3 regions of the Mesorhizobium sp. M4B.F.Ca.ET.017.02.2.1 genome follow, and region 3 is predicted to be linked to each of the others. Evidence: riboswitches for the same ligand, from Rfam matches in the RefSeq annotation. Region 3 holds a riboswitch; each other region holds the start of a gene.
What was found. Region 3 has a riboswitch for cobalamin ahead of EN738_RS26165 (DUF1636 family protein). Riboswitches for the same ligand answer to the same signal wherever they lie in the genome.

Region 1: another riboswitch for cobalamin. It lies ahead of EN738_RS10560 (aromatic ring-hydroxylating dioxygenase subunit alpha); the one in region 3 lies ahead of EN738_RS26165 (DUF1636 family protein).
Region 2: another riboswitch for cobalamin. It lies ahead of EN738_RS19445 (CbtB domain-containing protein); the one in region 3 lies ahead of EN738_RS26165 (DUF1636 family protein).

What each region holds. Positions count from the first base shown of each region.
Region 1 is NZ_RZOF01000061.1:11,208-16,759, reverse strand. It holds gene EN738_RS10575 (serine kinase) at 1-902, opposite strand, end outside; gene EN738_RS10570 (PqqD family peptide modification chaperone) at 939-1,367, opposite strand; gene EN738_RS10565 (hybrid-cluster NAD(P)-dependent oxidoreductase) at 1,515-2,615, opposite strand; gene EN738_RS10560 (aromatic ring-hydroxylating dioxygenase subunit alpha) at 2,693-3,940, opposite strand; cobalamin riboswitch at 4,062-4,265, opposite strand; gene EN738_RS10555 (DUF680 domain-containing protein) at 4,768-4,977, shown strand; gene EN738_RS10550 (DUF680 domain-containing protein) at 5,083-5,322, shown strand; gene ugpC (sn-glycerol-3-phosphate ABC transporter ATP-binding protein UgpC) at 5,415-5,552, opposite strand, start outside.
Region 2 is NZ_RZOF01000164.1:433-5,984, reverse strand. It holds gene EN738_RS19455 (aromatic ring-hydroxylating dioxygenase subunit alpha) at 1-1,077, opposite strand, end outside; gene EN738_RS19450 (gamma-glutamylcyclotransferase) at 1,210-1,902, shown strand; cobalamin riboswitch at 1,967-2,161, shown strand; gene EN738_RS19445 (CbtB domain-containing protein) at 2,198-2,377, shown strand; gene EN738_RS19440 (CbtA family protein) at 2,393-3,190, shown strand; gene cobU (bifunctional adenosylcobinamide kinase/adenosylcobinamide-phosphate guanylyltransferase) at 3,183-3,698, shown strand; gene cobO (cob(I)yrinic acid a,c-diamide adenosyltransferase) at 3,700-4,314, shown strand; gene cbiB (adenosylcobinamide-phosphate synthase CbiB) at 4,315-5,292, opposite strand; partial or broken gene EN738_RS19420 (aminotransferase class I/II-fold pyridoxal phosphate-dependent enzyme) at 5,291-5,552, shown strand, end outside.
Region 3 is NZ_RZOF01000285.1:2,503-8,054, reverse strand. It holds partial or broken gene EN738_RS26175 (cobaltochelatase subunit CobN) at 1-409, opposite strand, end outside; gene cobW (cobalamin biosynthesis protein CobW) at 427-1,464, opposite strand; gene EN738_RS26165 (DUF1636 family protein) at 1,467-1,895, opposite strand; cobalamin riboswitch at 1,932-2,138, opposite strand; gene EN738_RS26160 (DUF6348 family protein) at 2,447-2,890, opposite strand; gene EN738_RS26155 (winged helix-turn-helix domain-containing protein) at 2,945-4,141, opposite strand; gene EN738_RS26150 (NADH-quinone oxidoreductase subunit A) at 4,475-4,840, shown strand; gene EN738_RS26145 (NADH-quinone oxidoreductase subunit B) at 4,831-5,412, shown strand; gene EN738_RS26140 (NADH-quinone oxidoreductase subunit C) at 5,417-5,552, shown strand, end outside.

The sequences.
Region 1 (5,552 bases), on a different contig from region 3:
GCGATCCCCGACGGCGCCAGCGCAATCATGGCGTCCCTGCGCGACATCGGCATGATCGAGCTTGCCCCACCAGCGCCGATATGTGGCACCATCAGCGCAACGATGTCCAGCGTGCCGGGGATCGGCCTGGAGGCGATATCCCCTATGTGGAAAACATGCTTGCCTTGCCAGTTGAGCGGCCTGTCGCTGCCCAGTCGGTCTTTCAGTCCGAGCCGGGCAAATCCCTTCGGGTCCTGCTTGAGCACCGAAAATAGCGGCCGGGCAGTCACACTGCTCGAAAGATCGACCAGCACATAGTCGTCGCCGACACTGTCGAGCCCGTTGAGCAGCCCGGCTACGACCGTGCCTGATTTTCCGGCGCCGCCCGCGCCGGCGAGCAGCACGCCGCTGCCGTCGGCACCGAGCGTGCCGGCATGGGCGAGCCGCATACCGCGCGCGCCGTATTCCCAGTGCAGGAAGGCGCGCAGCGGCGAACCCGTCTCCCACGGCGGAAAGGCATCCGCCGCTCGCATCAACTGCACGCCGACGCGCCGCTGCGGATCGTAGACCTTCCAGAAATCGAGATCGTGAAAGTAGTGGCCGCGCAAACCGGCGCCGGCGAGACGCTGCGCGAAACCGTGTTCGGTGAAATGCGCGTCCCCCCATCGTGCCGGCTCGGGCATGCCGCCAATGCCGGGATGGCCTACGAAAATGCGGCAAGCGGGCAATCCCGGTTGATCGTCCCCGGCCTCGACAAAGGCATGGCCAAGCGCTTCGGCCAGCGCGCCGGGCTCGAGATGCACGGTCAGTTCAAGGGCGGGCAGGCGGACTTTGCGCGTGACCGGAAAGAGCGCCGCGTCTTCGGCGGCCGCGATGAGATAGCGGGCGTAGTCCGGCAGTGTCTCAAGGGTCACACGCGGCATGGTCTATCCCGGCTCGGCCGACGTGCTGCCGATCTCTCAGGATGCCTGCTTGACCGCCGGCCAGCCGAGAGGCTCCTCGACCTCGTGGATCGGGTCGACGATGATGAGGTCGGCGAGATCGTCGTGGACGCTCACATTGAGCGGCTCGTTTGCCGCCGCAAGTTCGGCAGCCAGTTCGTCCGGCAGCGGCTGCGCCGTGCCATCGGAAGGCACCAGCAGTCCGAGCTCGACCAATTGCGCAATGAAGGCGTCAAGCCCGGTCGCGCCGATAGCCGCTGCGCCGGCTATCGATCCGGCCAGCGCCTGCGCACCGACGCCCGAAGACAGCGCCTGCCAGACCCGGCTGCCCGAATCGGAGAAGCCGAAATATTTCCCGCTCGCCAGATCAAGCACGACAGCTTCGCCGTCGAAGGATTCGAAAACGATATCCTTGCTCGCGACTGCGTAGACATTGGCTTGCGGCATTGCTCTGCCCCACTTCATAACTCGCGCAAGCAACCGCCTTTGCGGCGGCCGCTCTCCCCGAGGAAGGCCTGTAAACACTCGGTTCTGGCTTGGCAAGACGACGGACACGGCAGGCCGCTTGCCATTTTTGGGGTCGACGCGGCGGAATCAGGCCTCGATTTCCAGCCGCGTCAGCGGCCTCGAGCAGCAGGCAAGGATGAAGCCGTCGTCGATCTCGTGATCGAGAATGCCGCCATTGTGGCTCATCGCGACCTCGCCAGAGACCTTCCTGACCTTGCAGGTGCCGCAGAGGCCGAACTCGCAGGCGGCCGGGATCCTGACGCCAGAGGCGCGCGCCGTCTGCAGCACGGTCTGTCCGGCAAGGCATTCGGCGTCGACGTCGGAAAGCGAGAAGCGCACCGGCGTCGCGGCCTCGACGGGGGTCTCGACGCCGCCGTCGCCCGGCAGCGCGAACGGCGCCGGCACTTCCTCCACCGCCGGCGCGGCAAAGCTTTCCTGGTGATACTTGGCCATGTCGAAGCCCGCCGCCTCCAACATCTGCCGCACCGCGCGCATGAACGGGTCGGGGCCGCAGCAGAATATCTCGCGCTCGCGGAAGTCGGGAGCGAGCAGCGGCAGGCGAATGGCGTCGATGCGGCCCATATGACCGAACCAGCCCTCGCGGCTGGAGCGTTCCTCGATCATGAAGCCGAGCGACAGGCCGGGCATGCGGCTGCCCAGCAATTCAAGCTCCTTGCGGAAGATGATCTCGTCCGCCCTGCGCGCGCAGTTGACGAAGCCGACATCGGTCCAGGGCGCGCAGTCGTTCAGCCAGCGCAGCATCGACATCATCGGTGTTACGCCGGAGCCGGCCGAGATGAACAGGTACTTGGCCGCCGGATGGCTGTGCAGCGAGAAATCGCCGGCCGGGCCATAGGCCTTCACATGGGCGCCGGGCTTGAGATTGTCGAACATCCAGCGCGTGCCGATGCTGCCGGCCTGCGCCTTCACCGTCACCGCGATCGAGAACGGCCGCGAGGGCGATGAGGACAGCGTGTAGGTGCGCATCAGCGGTCCGTCGGCGGTCGGCAGTTCCAGCGTCACGAACTGGCCGGGCTTGTAGCGGAACCAGGTCTGGTTGTCGGAGCGGAAGGTGAAGGTCTTGACGTCCGGCGCCTCGTCGCTGACGCCGATCACCTCCAGCACCTGCAGCCGGTCGTTCCAGGGCGCCATCTCGTCGAGATGGCGATAGAGGGCGAGATCCGTCATCGCGTTCATCCCTTGGTCCTTTTCATTCTGCACATGTCGTGATCCCAAAACCGCTCAACACTTTTGGGCGCCATGTGCTAGGCAACGCTGCGCAGCGCCGGCCGGCCGCCTTCGGCAAGGCGCGGGCCCATGAAGGAGGCGTACCATTCGACGAACTGGATGACGCCGCCCTCATGCTGCTCCGAATAGGGGCCGGGCTCATAGGCCGGCGAGAGGATGCCGAAAGCGTTTTCCTCGACGATGCGGCGATCCTGGTCGTTGGTCTCGGTCCAGACATGGGTGAGTTCGGCAAGATCGTAATCGACGCCTTCCACCGCATCCTTGTGGACCAGCCATTTCGTCGTCACCGCGGTTTCGGTGGCGCTGATCGGCAGCACCCGGAAGGTGACGGCATGGTCGATCAGGATATGGTTCCAGGTGGTCGGATAGTGATAGTGCATCAACGTGCCGATGCGGTCCGCCGAGACGCTCGTGGAAAGGTTCTTCCTCACCGCGCGCTTGCCGCTCATCGTGTAGCTGACGGCGTCGCGCAAGAGCGGCGCGCGGGTGGCGCGATACTGTCCCGCCGGGTCGATGCGGAACTTGCTCGGCAGGCCCGCCGCCTCGCATTTCGCCCAATGCGCCTGCATCTCGGGATCGCTTTCGGCACCATGCACGCCGGTCACGGTCGGCGCCTCGGGGAAGGTCTTGCAGAGTTCGGGATGGTTGCCGGCGCAGTGATAGCACTCGCGGTTGTTTTCCCAGACCAGCTTCCAGTTGCCCTTCTCGACGATGGTCGATTCGAAAGCGACCTTCGCCTCAGTCAATCGATGCGGCAGGAGATAGGGTTCGATCATGGCGCGCATCGGCGCGAAATCGGCTGGCTCTTTCGCCAGGCAGATGAAGATGTAGCCGCCGACGCTCTCGCAGGCGACCGGCTTCAGGCCGAACTGGCTCTTGTCGAAACCATCCGCCATCTGGCGGGCGAACAGCAGCCTGCCGTCGAGCTCGTAGGTCCATTGATGATAGGGGCAGACGAGCTTCGCCGCGGTGCCCTTCTCGGCGTTGCAGACGCGGCTGCCGCGATGGCGGCAGGAGTTATGGAAGGCATTGACCCTGCCTTGCTGGTCGCGAACCAGAACCACCGGATAGTCGCCGACCTGCGCGGTGATGTAGCTGCCCGGCTTCGGCAATTCGCAATCGTGGCCGATGAACAGCCAGTCGCGGTACCAGATCAGCTCCATGTCGAGCTTGAAATAGTCCGGGTCGGTATAGAAGGGCTGTTCCAGCGAAAAGCCCGGCCTGCGGCCGTGCAGCAGCCTCAGCATGTCGTTGCGCGCATCCATGTCCTGTCCTCGCGTTTGTCGCACCGCTTCAAGGACTGAACTGGTGGTGATTGAGAAGAACGACCGCCGCCGGCATGGCCGGGCACGCACCATCCGCCTCTTGACCGCCCACCGCGATCAGCCGAGTTCAAGTATCCCTGGCTGGTTTCCGGGCTCTGGAGTGCCCTGACGGGCGGTCGCGGCACCTTCCCAGGCCGATGGCCCAGTGGTCTCCCGTCGCGACTTTGAACTCCACCACCGTTGCGGGGGCAGCGCCGGGTTCTGACCGGCTTCCCAATTCTCCGTCCCGTCGTCACGGGGCAGCACCTGAGATAATCTGATCTTAATCACGACAGCCGCCGCGCCATCGGCATGAAAACGACATCGCATCCATGCGGCGCGACACGACCCATGATGCTTGATATTGGCCCTGCAAGGCGACCGATGTCACACGCTGCCGGCATGCGAATCGAGGCGGAGAAAACCGTGTTCCCTGGGCGGTTCTGAATTGGTTAACAGTATAGAAAAGTGACTATTAGGAGATCCTAAAATCGAACCGAACGGTTCGTTTCTGTTGACAATGCGTGCAGGACGGTGTGAACGCAGATCTTCGGAATCGTCACTTGGCCCGATGGGCGATTCAAACAACCACTTGATATTGCTTCGTAATTCATTGCGTGTAGATGGCCTTGGTACAATTTCAAGGTGCAGATTCATAGGCCAGACGGAAAAACTTCGTGATTGGAAAGCGGCCGATGGCTCTCCCACATCGGGGCTGTCCGAACGACGCGATTTCCTCCCAAGACACGCCGCTAGACGGACGGAAAAAATATACTGGAGTACCAAAAATGAAAAAGATTGCTCTTACTGCCGCCGCCCTTCTGGCCATTTCCGGCAGCGCCTTTGCTGGTGGCAGCGACAATTACGGTTCCAACGGTGCCAATCAGCCCGCTGCTGCCGTCGACAGCTCGTACACGGCATCGATCAAGAAGTCGGAACCGGCCGCCGAGCAGCCCGCCAACCAGGGCAGCGACCGTAACCTCTTCGGCAACAACTAAACCGACCGGACCGCGATCCCGGACCTCCGGTTCGGGTCGTGGCCAAACGGAAGCCGGACGCGGCGGCTGGCCCGCCGCTCCGACGCAAATCCAGGAGTACCCAAAATGAAGAAGATTGCTCTTACTGCCGCCGCACTTTTGATCGCCGCCGGTAGCGCCTATGCCCGCAACGACAATGTCGGCGGGACCGACATCAACAGTCAGCGGCCGGCCGCCAACGTCGACACCACGCAGACGTCGTCGACGCGCGACACCAGCTCGCCGGTCTACAAGCTGCTGAACTCGTCGGGCGACGTAGAGAAGTCCGCGCCTCAGGGCAGCGACCGCAACCTGTTTGGCCGCTAACAGCCGGTCCATCCCGGATCGGGATATGGATCGGGCCATAATGCCAAGAGCGGCGGGCACAGCCCGCCGCTCTTTTTTGTCTCACGTGAAGGTCAGGCCGCCTTGGCTTCCGCCATATGCAGCGTGAAGGAGTGGCCGTCGGCATCGAAGATGTGCAGGTCGCCGGGATCGGCGTTGAGCCGCAGCACAGCGCCGCGCTTGACCTCGACATTGCCCGGCAGTTTCGTCAC
Region 2 (5,552 bases), on a different contig from region 3:
CGAACGCAGGCCCTTCTGGTTGACCTCGCAGATCGCCGCGTCCTCTTCCAGCACCTGCCTGCCGAAGGCGACGATGTTGTCGATGTCGGCTTCCGGCGAGGCGAGCGCTTCGGCCGGGAACAGCCATTCGGCCGACAGTTCAGTCTGCTCCGGGCCGAGCGGCACCAGCCGTACGGTGCGGACATAGTCGACATGGCCGACGATGAACATCGACGGCAGGCTCGTGGCGTAGGTCTGGCCGGCGGCGCATTCGGCCGGCGTCAGGCCGGCAAACACCGGACCGTGCACGTGGCCGTCGCGCGACCAGGTCTCGGCGCCGGCGCGCAGGCCGCCGGAGAATTCCGGCGCGTCATTGTCGGCGTGGCGCGCGCATTCGGGATCGTCGTGCCTCGCCATCAGGCCTCGGCCATAGATCGGCACCAGCCGCGACAGGTCCTTGTGGACGCCGGGGCAATGCAGGCACTCGTTGAAGTTCTCCCAAAAGATCTTCCAGTTGCAGTTCATCACCTTGCGCAGCGCATGGCCGGTGACCAGCGTCTCCAGCGGCCAGTTGGCGAGATTGCCGGAAGCCCGGTCGAAGGAGGCTTCCGCCGAGCCGGCGGCATCTCCGGCGAGGTTGATGAAGACGAAGCCGCGCCACACCGACAGCGCCACGCCATAGAGCGGATAGTCGGCCTTGTCGAAGCCTTCGGGCAGCGACTTCGACGGCACGCGCACGAGGTCGCCGCGCAGCGAATAGGACCAGGCGTGGTAGGGGCAGGTCAGCAGCCTGGCCTTCAGCCTTCCCTCGCTCTCCTGGCAAAGCTGCGAGCCGCGATGCCGGCAGGTGTTGTGGAAGGCGCGCAATTCGCCGGCCTCGTCGCGCAGCACCACGATCTCCTGCGTGCCGACGCGGAATGTCCTGAAAGCCAGCGGCTGGGCAAGGTCGGCCTCGCGGCAGACCAGCAGCCAGCTTTTGTACCAGATCGCGTCGAGGTCACGACCGTAAGCCCCGGCATCCCAATAGGCCGACGAGGGCAGGGTCGGCTCAAGCCTGGTCAGGCCGGTGTAGAGGTCGTCGCTCGGTTTGGGCTGCATAGGCGGCTCCCTGAATGGTCCAGCCGACACCCGGCCAGGATGTTTGTCAATCGCTCGCGCCGTGGCCATTGTGGCACGCAATCGCCGCCCCTAAGGTCGGCGCTTCACAAGTCGGGTGCCCAGGGACAGTTCATGCCGCCAAGGACAATGTCGCTCACCGAGGAGCTGGTCGCGCGCTGCTTTCGCGTCGTCGAGGACAGCGGGCCTGATCCCAACGCGATGCATCTGGACGATGCCGACTATGAAGCGATGCTGGACACGCTCGAGGCTGAGCTGCCTGGCAGCGAACCGCTCTGGCTGTTCGGCTACGGCTCGCTGATCTGGAAGCCCGAGATCGATCATGTCGAGGAACGGGTTGCGGTCCCGCGCGGCTGGCACAGGTCCTTCTGCATGAAGATGACGCGCTGGCGCGGCACCAGGGAGCAGCCTGGCCTGATGATGGCGCTGGACCGGGGCGGGCAGTGCAAGGGCGTCGCCTTCAGGCTTGGCGACGCCGACCGGCGCCAGCAGCTCGACAAGGTTCTGCGGCGCGAAGTGACACTGAAGCCGACCAGCTACCATCCGCGCCTGCTCAACCTTTCGAGCGACGGCGGCACGTTGCGGGCACTGGCCTTCGTCATCAACCGCAAGGGCACAACCTATGCCGGCCCGCTTGAGGAAAAAGAGGTGGTCGAAAGGCTGGCGACATCCTGCGGGCACTGGGGATCGGGCGCAGACTATCTTTACAACACGGTGAAGAACCTCGAGCAGCGCGGCATCCATGACCGCCATCTGTGGCGGCTGCAGCATCTGGTTGCCGAGCGGATTGCCGCGTCGGACAGCTAGGCCCGGTGGCGCATTTGCGCTGGTGGCCGCCGGAATTTGGTTTGCCGGGCGCGACGATTCTGCCTATAGTCCTGCCGTCGTCGGTTCCGTTTTTGGAGCCAAGAGGGAATGCGGTGAGGGCGAATTCGTCCAATGCCGTGGCTGCCCCCGCAACTGTGTGCGGTAGTCCTCTCCAAGACCACTGAGGAAAATCCTCGGGAAGGTGGGGAAGGGCGCTGATCCGCGAGCCAGGAGACCTGCCGGCGACAGAAACGTTGAATTCTATGCCCTCGGGTGGAGGGCGAAAGGACAAGACATGACGACCGCTTCCGTCTCCCTCGGCACCTCCGTCTCCTCGCAGTCGCGCTTCATGCAGCTGGCCATGGCCGCGTTGCTCGGCATTTTCGTCGTCGGCTTTGTCGGCTTCTCGCATCTCGATGCGGTCCACAACGCAGCTCACGACTACCGCCACTCGATGGCGTTTCCCTGCCACTGACAAGGGCCTGACATCATGAACCTGTTTCGCAACGTCGTGTTCATCGCGGCGATTGCAGGGCTCGTGGCCGGCGTCGTTCTCGCTTGCCTGCAGGCCTATGCAACCGTGCCGCTGATCCTCAAGGCGGAAGTCTACGAACAGGCCGGCGGCGGCCATCATCATGATCATGCCGCGGCGCCTGCCGAGACCGGCGACGCCATGAGCTCCGCCGCTCCGGCCGGAAATGCCATGAGTTCCGCGCCGGCTCCGGCCGAAGCGGCCGCGCCAGCGGAAGACGAGGGCTGGGCACCGGCCGACGGCTTCGAGCGTTTCGCCTTCAACGTCGTCGCCAACATCGTCACCGGCATCGGCTTCGCGCTGATCCTGGTCGCGGTTTCGGAATTCGCCGGTGGTATCGGCAACTGGCGCCAGGGCGTGTTCTGGGGTCTCGCCGGCTTTGCCGTGTTCACGCTGGCGCCGGGCCTCGGCCTGCCGCCGGAACTGCCGGCGATGCCGGCCGCCGAACTCCTGCCGCGCCAGATCTGGTGGACGGCGACAGCGGTCGCGACCGCCGCCGGACTCGGCCTGATCGCTTTCCGCAAGTCGCTGCCGCTGGCGATCCTGGCCGTGGCCCTGATCGTCGCGCCGCACATCGTCGGCGCGCCGCAGCCGGAAAGCTTCGAGACGCCGATTCCCGAAGGCCTGCATCACCAGTTCGTGGTGGCGGTGACGGTCACCGACCTGGTGTTCTGGCTGGTGCTGGGCGCTGCCGTCGGCGTGGTGCGCGGCCGCTTCACCGGCACGGCCACCAGCCTGCGCGACAGCTTTGCCTGATCGCAGGGGACTGACCTTCATCATCGGCGGTGCGCGCTCCGGCAAGAGTGCGCATGCCGAAACCCTGGTGACGGCGAGTCCCTCGCCATGGGCTTACATCGCCACCGCGGAAGCCTATGACGATGAGATGCGCGAGCGCATCGCGCTGCATCGGGCGCGTCGCGGCGAGGGCTGGGCGACGGTCGACGCGCCGCTCGATCTTGCCGCCGCGATCGAGGCGCTGCCTGACCACCAACCCGTCTTGATCGACTGCCTGACTCTGTGGCTGACCAATCATATGCTGGCCGAGCGCGACCTCGATGCGGAATGCCGGCGGCTTGTGGATGTTCTATCGCGGCCGCGCGGGCCGTGGTTCGTGGTGTCCAACGAGGTCGGCCTGGGCATCGTGCCCGACAATGCGCTGGCGAGGCGGTTTCGCGATGCGGCCGGCCGGCTCAACCAGCAGGTCGCCGCCGTCGCCAATACGGTGCTGCTGATGGTGGCCGGTCTGCCGCTGAAGGTGAAGTGAGATGACTGAGACCGATGACAAGGATGCCGAGCGCCACCGCGCCAAGATGGCCAAGCGCAAGGCTGTGCAGGATGCCGAGGTGGCGGCAAAGACGATCGAGAAGGGGCTGCTGATCGTCAACACCGGCCCGGGCAAGGGCAAGACCACGGCCGCCTTCGGGCTGGCGCTCAGGATGCTCGGCTACGGCAGGCGCGTCGGCGTCGTGCAGTTCATCAAGGGCAAATGGCATACCGGCGAGAAGGACGCCTTCGCCGCCTTCGGCGACCGCGTCGTCTGGCATGCGATGGGCGAGGGCTTCACCTGGGAGACGCAGGACCTGAAGCGCGATATCGCCGCCGCCGAGGCCGCCTGGGCAAAAGCACTGGAGCTGATGGCGGATCCGTCGATCAGCCTTGTCGTGCTCGACGAGCTCAACATCGCGCTGCGCTACGACTATCTCGATCTGGAAAAGGTCGTTGCCGCGCTGAAGGCGCGCCGTGCTGACCTGCATATCATCGTCACCGGCCGAAACGCCAAGCCGCTGCTCGTCGAGGCGGCCGATCTCGTCACCGAAATGGGCCTCACCAAGCACCATTTCTCGGCGGGCGTGAAAGCCCAGCAAGGCATCGAGTTCTGATCACATCGTCAGATAGATCAACAGCGCCGACAGCATGCCGAACAGCGCGATCAGCAGCCAGTCGGCCACCTGGTAGAGCTTCAGCGCCTGCCTGATGTCGAGGCTTTCCGCCTCGCGCCGGCCGCCTTCGCCCATGTAGGCATCCTCGACGACCACGCCGCTGTAGCTGCGCGGGCCGGCCAGGGCGAGACCCAACGCGCCGGCCATCGCCGCCTCCGGCCAGCCGGCATTGGGCGAACGGTGCTTTTTCGCGTCGCGCCGCATGGCCTGCCAGGCGTTGCGGGGGTCCGCGCCTTTGACGAAGAAGGCAGCCAGCACGATCAGCAGCCCTGTCAGCCGCGATGCCGGCAGGTTGATCCAGTCGTCGAAGCGCGCCGCCGCCCAGCCGAAGGCCTCATGGCGCGGCGTGCGGTGGCCGATCATCGAATCGGCGGTGTTGGCGGCCTTGTAGGCGACGCCGCCGGCCAGGCCGCAGACCCCGGTCCAGAAGGCCGGAGCGACGATGCCGTCGGAGAAATTCTCGGCCAGGCTTTCGATCGCCGCGCGGGAAACGCCTGCCTTGTCGAGCTTTTCGGGATCGCGGCCGACGATGCGCGAGACGGCGATGCGGCCGAGCGTAAGGCCGCCGGTGTCGAGCGCGTCGGCCACCGCCTCGACATGATCGGCCAGGCTCTTCTGCGACATGAGCGTCGACGCCAGGATCGCGGTGATGATGAGGCCGACCGGAAACATCTGCCAGAGCAGGAGCTGCACGGCAAAAGCGATGGCCGCCGGCACCAGAACAATGACCAGCAGAGCCATGACGCCCCGGCGGCGACGCTGAGCGTCGGAATCAGTGGCGCGGTTGAGCGCGCGATCGAGAAAGGATATCAGCCTGCCGAACCAGGTGACGGGATGGCCGATGGCCCCGAACAGCCAGTCCGGGTAGCCGAGTGCCCGCTCAATGACCAATGACAGGAAGGCAATCAGTATCGACATGAAGCTTCTTGATGGAGCGATTGCGGCAGTGGATCACGGCGGATCCCTTGGCCGGGCGAGCGCGCTCTTCCCTCACGCGCCACGGCCTTTCGTCGATCTCTCGACGGGTATCAATCCGCACTCCTATCCAATTTTCGAATTGCCCGCCACCACCCTGTCGCGATTGCCGGAAGCGGCGCGGCTCGGCGAACTTCGAGCGGTCGCGGCCGGCGCCTATGGCGCGCCGTCGACGGCGCATGTGGCGGCCGCGCCCGGCACGC
Region 3 (5,552 bases):
CAAGTTCGGCGCGCGGCAGGGTCGAGGCCTCGATCAGCCGCAGATCCTCGTCGTGGCTTTCGCCGGGCAGCAGCGCGAGTTTGATGCCGCGTTCGCGCGCGACCGTGGCGAGCTGGTCGCAACCGTAGCGCCACCAGTCATAGCCGCCGAGGATGCGCACCAGGATGACCTTGGCGTGGAGGGCGACGCTGTCGATCCAGAGGTCGACCGACATCGGATGACGGAGATCGCGAAGTGCCGCCAGCCGCATTGAGGGCAATCGTTCCGCGTCGGCCTTCCACGCCGCAGCCAGTCCGGAAAGATCGCTGTCGGTGAAGGACAGCGCCACCACATCCGCAGGCGTCTGCCTGAGATCGACAGGCTCGGCGAGATCGTCGAGCGAGGCGGATGTGGTGGTGAGGATGTGCATGGCGGTTCGGGTTTGCCTCAGCCGGCGAGGATACGCTCGATCGCCGGGCGGTTCAGCCCCTTCAGGCCGATGACGACGAGGCGCGAGCGGCGATCGTCCTCGGCCGTCCACGCGCGGTCGTAGTAATGGTTGACACGTGGCCCGACGGCCTGCAGCAAAAGCCGCATCGGCTTGCCGCCGACCTCGACGAATCCCTTCACGCGCAGCACATTCTCCTGTTCGGCAGCGGTGGCGACGCGTTGTGCCAGTTCATCCGGATTGGCGATCGACGGGATGTCGATGACGAAGGAGTCAAAATCGTCATGCTCGTGGTCGAGCTCGTCATCGTGATGGGTCTTGCGGTTCTCGATGTCGTCCTCGACGGCGAGGCCAAGGCCGAGCAGCACGGACGGGTCGACCTTGCCCTGGGCGGTCGGCACGACCTTGACGGCGCGAGCCACATGCTCGCCGATGACGGCGTTGGCGCGCGCCGAGCCGGCGGCGTCCATCAGATCGCTCTTCGACAGGATGATCAGGTCGGCGCAGGCGATCTGGTCCTCGAACACTTCTTCGACCGGATCGTCATGGTCGAGCGAGTCATCCGCCGCGCGCTGTGCCTGCAGCGCGTCCATGTCGGAAGCGACGCGGCCGTCTGCCAGGGCCGGGCCGTCGACCACGGCAATGACGCCATCGACAGTGACGCGGCTCTTCACGCTCGGCCACTGGAAGGCCTGGACCAGCGGCTTCGGCAGCGCGAGGCCTGAGGTTTCGATCAGGATGTGATCGACCTTCGGCGTCCGCGACAGGATCTGGTCGAGCGCCGGCACGAAATCGTCGGCGACGGTGCAGCAGATGCAGCCATTGGCCAGTTCGACGATGTTTTCCTCCGGGCAGGCATCGACGCCGCAGCCCTTGAGGATTTCGCCGTCGATGCCGACATCGCCGAACTCGTTGACGATGATCGCCAGCCGCTTGCCTTTGGCGTTCTCGAGCAGGTTGCGGATCAGCGTCGTCTTTCCGGCGCCCAGGAAGCCGGTAACGACGGTGCAGGGAACACGGGAGACGGATGCGGTCATGGTCAGTCCTTCAGCAGGTCGAGGGGAGGGATGCGGGCAACAAGGCCGCGCTTCAGGGAATCGGGCCGGCCGCGCCACGGGATGAGGCCGTCGGTCGAGGTGGCGAAGAGCTTTGCGCCAGCAACGAGGTCGGCGCCGCTGGTCGCTGTCAGGTCGCCGAAGACGTAGCTCCAGCAGCCATCGCGCAGAAGTGCCGCGCTCAGTCGGCGCTTGCAATTGCCGAGGCATTCGACGGTGCGGATGTTGATCTTTTCGCCGGAAGCCGCCCGGCGCGTGTCCTCGGCAAGCAGCGCGCCGGCGCGCGGATGGGCATCGGAACCGGTCTCGTCGCGGCAGGACGAGCAGACGATGACGGTCACGCCGGCCGGACCATCGTCGTCGCCGGACGGTATGTCCGCTCTATCAGCCGGAAAACTGCTGTCGCGCTCCAAATCAGGCTCCTTGCCCGGAAACCCGCCGGGCGATCGGATTCTTTTCTCGCAGACGGCAGGTCTCCTGGCTCGCGGGTCATCGCCTTGGTTAGCCGCCTTCCCGGGGAACATCCCAGTGGCTTTCGGCCTTGGCTCTTCGCTTACAGTTGCGGGGACAGCCGCGGATTTGGGCATTTTTCCCGCACCGCATTCCCTCTTGGCTCCTCCTTTTGCCGGGAGGAGACCGTCTGGCCATGGATTTAGGCTTCTGCGGGCAGATGTGTCAACGCGCGGCTACGACATGGCTATGTCGGTCAGAGGCTGTCATGTGCCGCCAATCGGCAGGGCCAGGATAACTTGCCGGACTGCTTGATAACCATCGCCGTGGTCCCAGTCATGGCTGAGGGCTAGGTCCTGTCCTTCTTGCCAAACCTTATTATCCAGAAGGACCTCGGTGCAAATAAGCTCGCCTTTCAAGGCTGCAAAAAAGGTGCGTACAAAGTGACTGCCAGGGGAAACGGAAGCTGTGAACAGCTTTTCCAGCTTGGCGTAGAACGTTGGATAACCCCGGTTCAGCGAATTAAGCTCGGTGGTGGCCTGGGAAATGACCTGTCCACCATAGATTTTCCAGCGAACATTCTTTTGCCAGATCTTCCAACTGGGATGCTTTGCTGCCAAACCTCTACTTCGGCCTGCATGTTGTCGCAGACATGATCAGCCAGTCCCTCGATCGCCACGTGGAAAACGCCACGAAGAAATTTTTCAAACGCCTGATTTAATTCTTGTTCTCGCGTGTCACCGAAGCCAGCAAAGGATTCAATGACCGGCTGAACATCAAGCAGTGGGGAAAAAATGTAGATTTCGAGGACCAGCCGGCCAGCTTCCGCCTCGAATACCTCAGCCTCAAACCGAAGTTGCCTCGACTGTAGCAGAACGTCCTGATCTCTACGCACTGCATCGATCCCATGCGCAATCAATGCGCCATGGATCATGTCGAGCACTTTGTCCGATGCCATTGCACAACCTACGAGGTTTGTTGGAGCGTGTATGACAGAGGCTGCAGGGGTTGGCTATCTTATCTCGCCAGCCAGCGCCGGCCCCAAATCGCCGGCCGGCGTCACTTCGATGCGCTCAAGCCCAAGCCAGCCCTGCATCTGCTTCAATTCCTCGAAGAGTTCACCGGCCGTTTCGGGCGGAGCGCCGGCCTCGGCATAGGCGGCATGGACGCGCAGCACGCTAGCCGGGCGATCGGCCCTCAGATCGACGCGGGCGACGATCCGGTCGCCGAGCAGGAAGGGCAGCACGTAGTAGCCGTATTGGCGCTTTTCGGCCGGCGTGTAGATCTCGATGCGGTAGCGGAAGTCGAAGAGCTTTTCGGTGCGGGTGCGTTCGAAAACGACGGGATCGAACGGCGCGAGCAGGGCGCGCGCCTCGATCTTGCGCGGGATGCGGGCGTCCTTGTGGAGATAGGCCGGCTTGTCCCAGCCTTCGACCCGCATCGGCAGCAGATCGCCCGTCTCGACCAGTTCCTCGATGCGGTCCTTCGTGTCGCCGGGCGCCAGACGAAAATAGTCGCGCAGGTCGCTGTAGGTGGCGATGCCGTGCGCGCGGGCTGAAATGCGCAGCAATTCGCGATGCGCGTCCTCGACGGAGGGAACCGGCAGGTCGAGCACGGCCTGCGGCAGCACGCGCTCCGGCAAATCGTAGTAGCGCTCGAAGCCGCGCCGGTAGGCGGTGGTGATGCGGCCGGCCCAAAACAGCCACTCGAAGGCGTGCTTGGCCGCGCTCCAGCCCCACCAGCCGCCATTGCCCTTGTGGCCTTCTATGTCGGAGGCGGCGATCGGCCCGCGTTCGGCGACCTCGTTGTAGATCTCGTCAATCATCTGGCGCTGCTCACGGCCCCATTTCGCGAGGCCGAGATACATTTCCTCGCCCTGTTCGGCGCGCTGCATGCGCCAGCGCAGCAGCGGCCAGGTCTCGACCGGCAGGAAGGAGGCCTCATGCGCCCAATATTCAAAGACGGTGCGCCTGCGCGTGAGCGCGGCGTTGTCGAGCAGGGAAAGCGGGTAGGGGCCGAGGCGCGAATAGAGCGGCATATAGTGGGCGCGCACCACGGCGCTGACGGAATCGATCTGCAGCAGGCCGGTGCGGGACAGCACGCGGGCGAGGTGGCGGCGGTCCGGCGTGCCGCCCGGCTGCGGGTCGGTGAAACCTTGCGCGCCGAGCGCGATGCGCCTGGCCATGGCGAGCGATATCTTTTCCTTCATCCAGAAGCCTTGTCCTGATCCTTTGGCCCGCATTTGCGGTCCCTGATTCCGGCCATGCTAGCAGGCAAATGGCGGGAGATATGTCAGGAGAGAAAAGTGGAGTAAAAAGCGAAGGAAATCAAACAGGAGCGGATCGGACCAGTTTTTTCCGATCTGGCGTCCAGCGCCGCGTTTTGAACAAGGTTTGACTTGCTTCGCCGAAAGCGCTGCGCTAACCCTCGCCGCGTTGCAGCATAGGCCCTTAAAACGGTTCAGCGGTGAATCTGTCACGCTTCCGCAATAGGATCGGTTGCTGTAATCAACGTGGATTGACCGCCAACGGAAAGCCGCAGCATGAACGCACTTTTGAGTTCGTATCTGCCCATCGTCCTGTTTATCGGCGTGGCGCTTGTCGTCGGCCTGGCGCTGCTTGCGGCGCCGTTCCTGGTGGCCTACCGCAACCCCGACCCGGAAAAGCTTTCCGCCTATGAATGCGGTTTCAACTCGTTCGACGACGCCCGCATGAAGTTCGACATCCGCTTCTACCTGGTGTCGATCCTGTTCATCATCTTCGATCTCGAAGTGGCCTTCCTGTTCCCGTGGGCGGTGTCCTTCTCGAAGATCGGCATGCTCGGTTTCTGGTCGATGATGGTGTTTCTGGCCGTGCTGACCATCGGCTTCGCCTATGAATGGAAAAAAGGAGCGCTGGAATGGGATTGAACGACAGTTCAGGCACCCTCGTCGCGCCGAAGCCCAAGGGCATCATCGACCCCAACACCGGCCGGCCGGTGGGGCAGGATGACCCGTTCTTCCTCGAGATCAACAACGAGCTCGCCGACAAGGGTTTTCTCGTCACCTCGACCGAGGCGCTGATTACCTGGGCGCGCAGCGGCTCGCTGATGTTCATGACCTTCGGCCTCGCCTGCTGCGCGGTCGAGATGATCCACACCTCGATGCCGCGCTACGACTCCGAGCGGTTCGGCGTCGCGCCGCGCGCGTCCCCGCGCCAGTCCGACATCATGATCGTCGCCGGCACGCTGACCAACAAGATGGCGCCGGCGCTGCGCAAGGTCTACGACCAGATGCCGGAGCCGCGCTACGTCATCTCCATGGGCTCCTGCGCCAATGGCGGCGGCTACTATCACTATTCCTATTCGGTGGTGCGCGGCTGCGACCGCGTCGTGCCCGTGGACATCTATGTGCCCGGCTGTCCGCCGAGCGCGGAAGCGCTGCTTTACGGCATTCTTCTGTTGCAGAAGAAGATCCGCCGCACCGGCACGATCGAGCGGTGAGCCGATGAGCCAGAAGTTGAACGAACTCTCCACCTATCTCGGCGAGAAGCTCACCGGCCGCATCGGTGAAGCCGTGCTGGCCTATGGCGAGCTCACGGTTTCCGTCGAGCCTGGCAGCCTGATCGAGGTGGCGACTTACC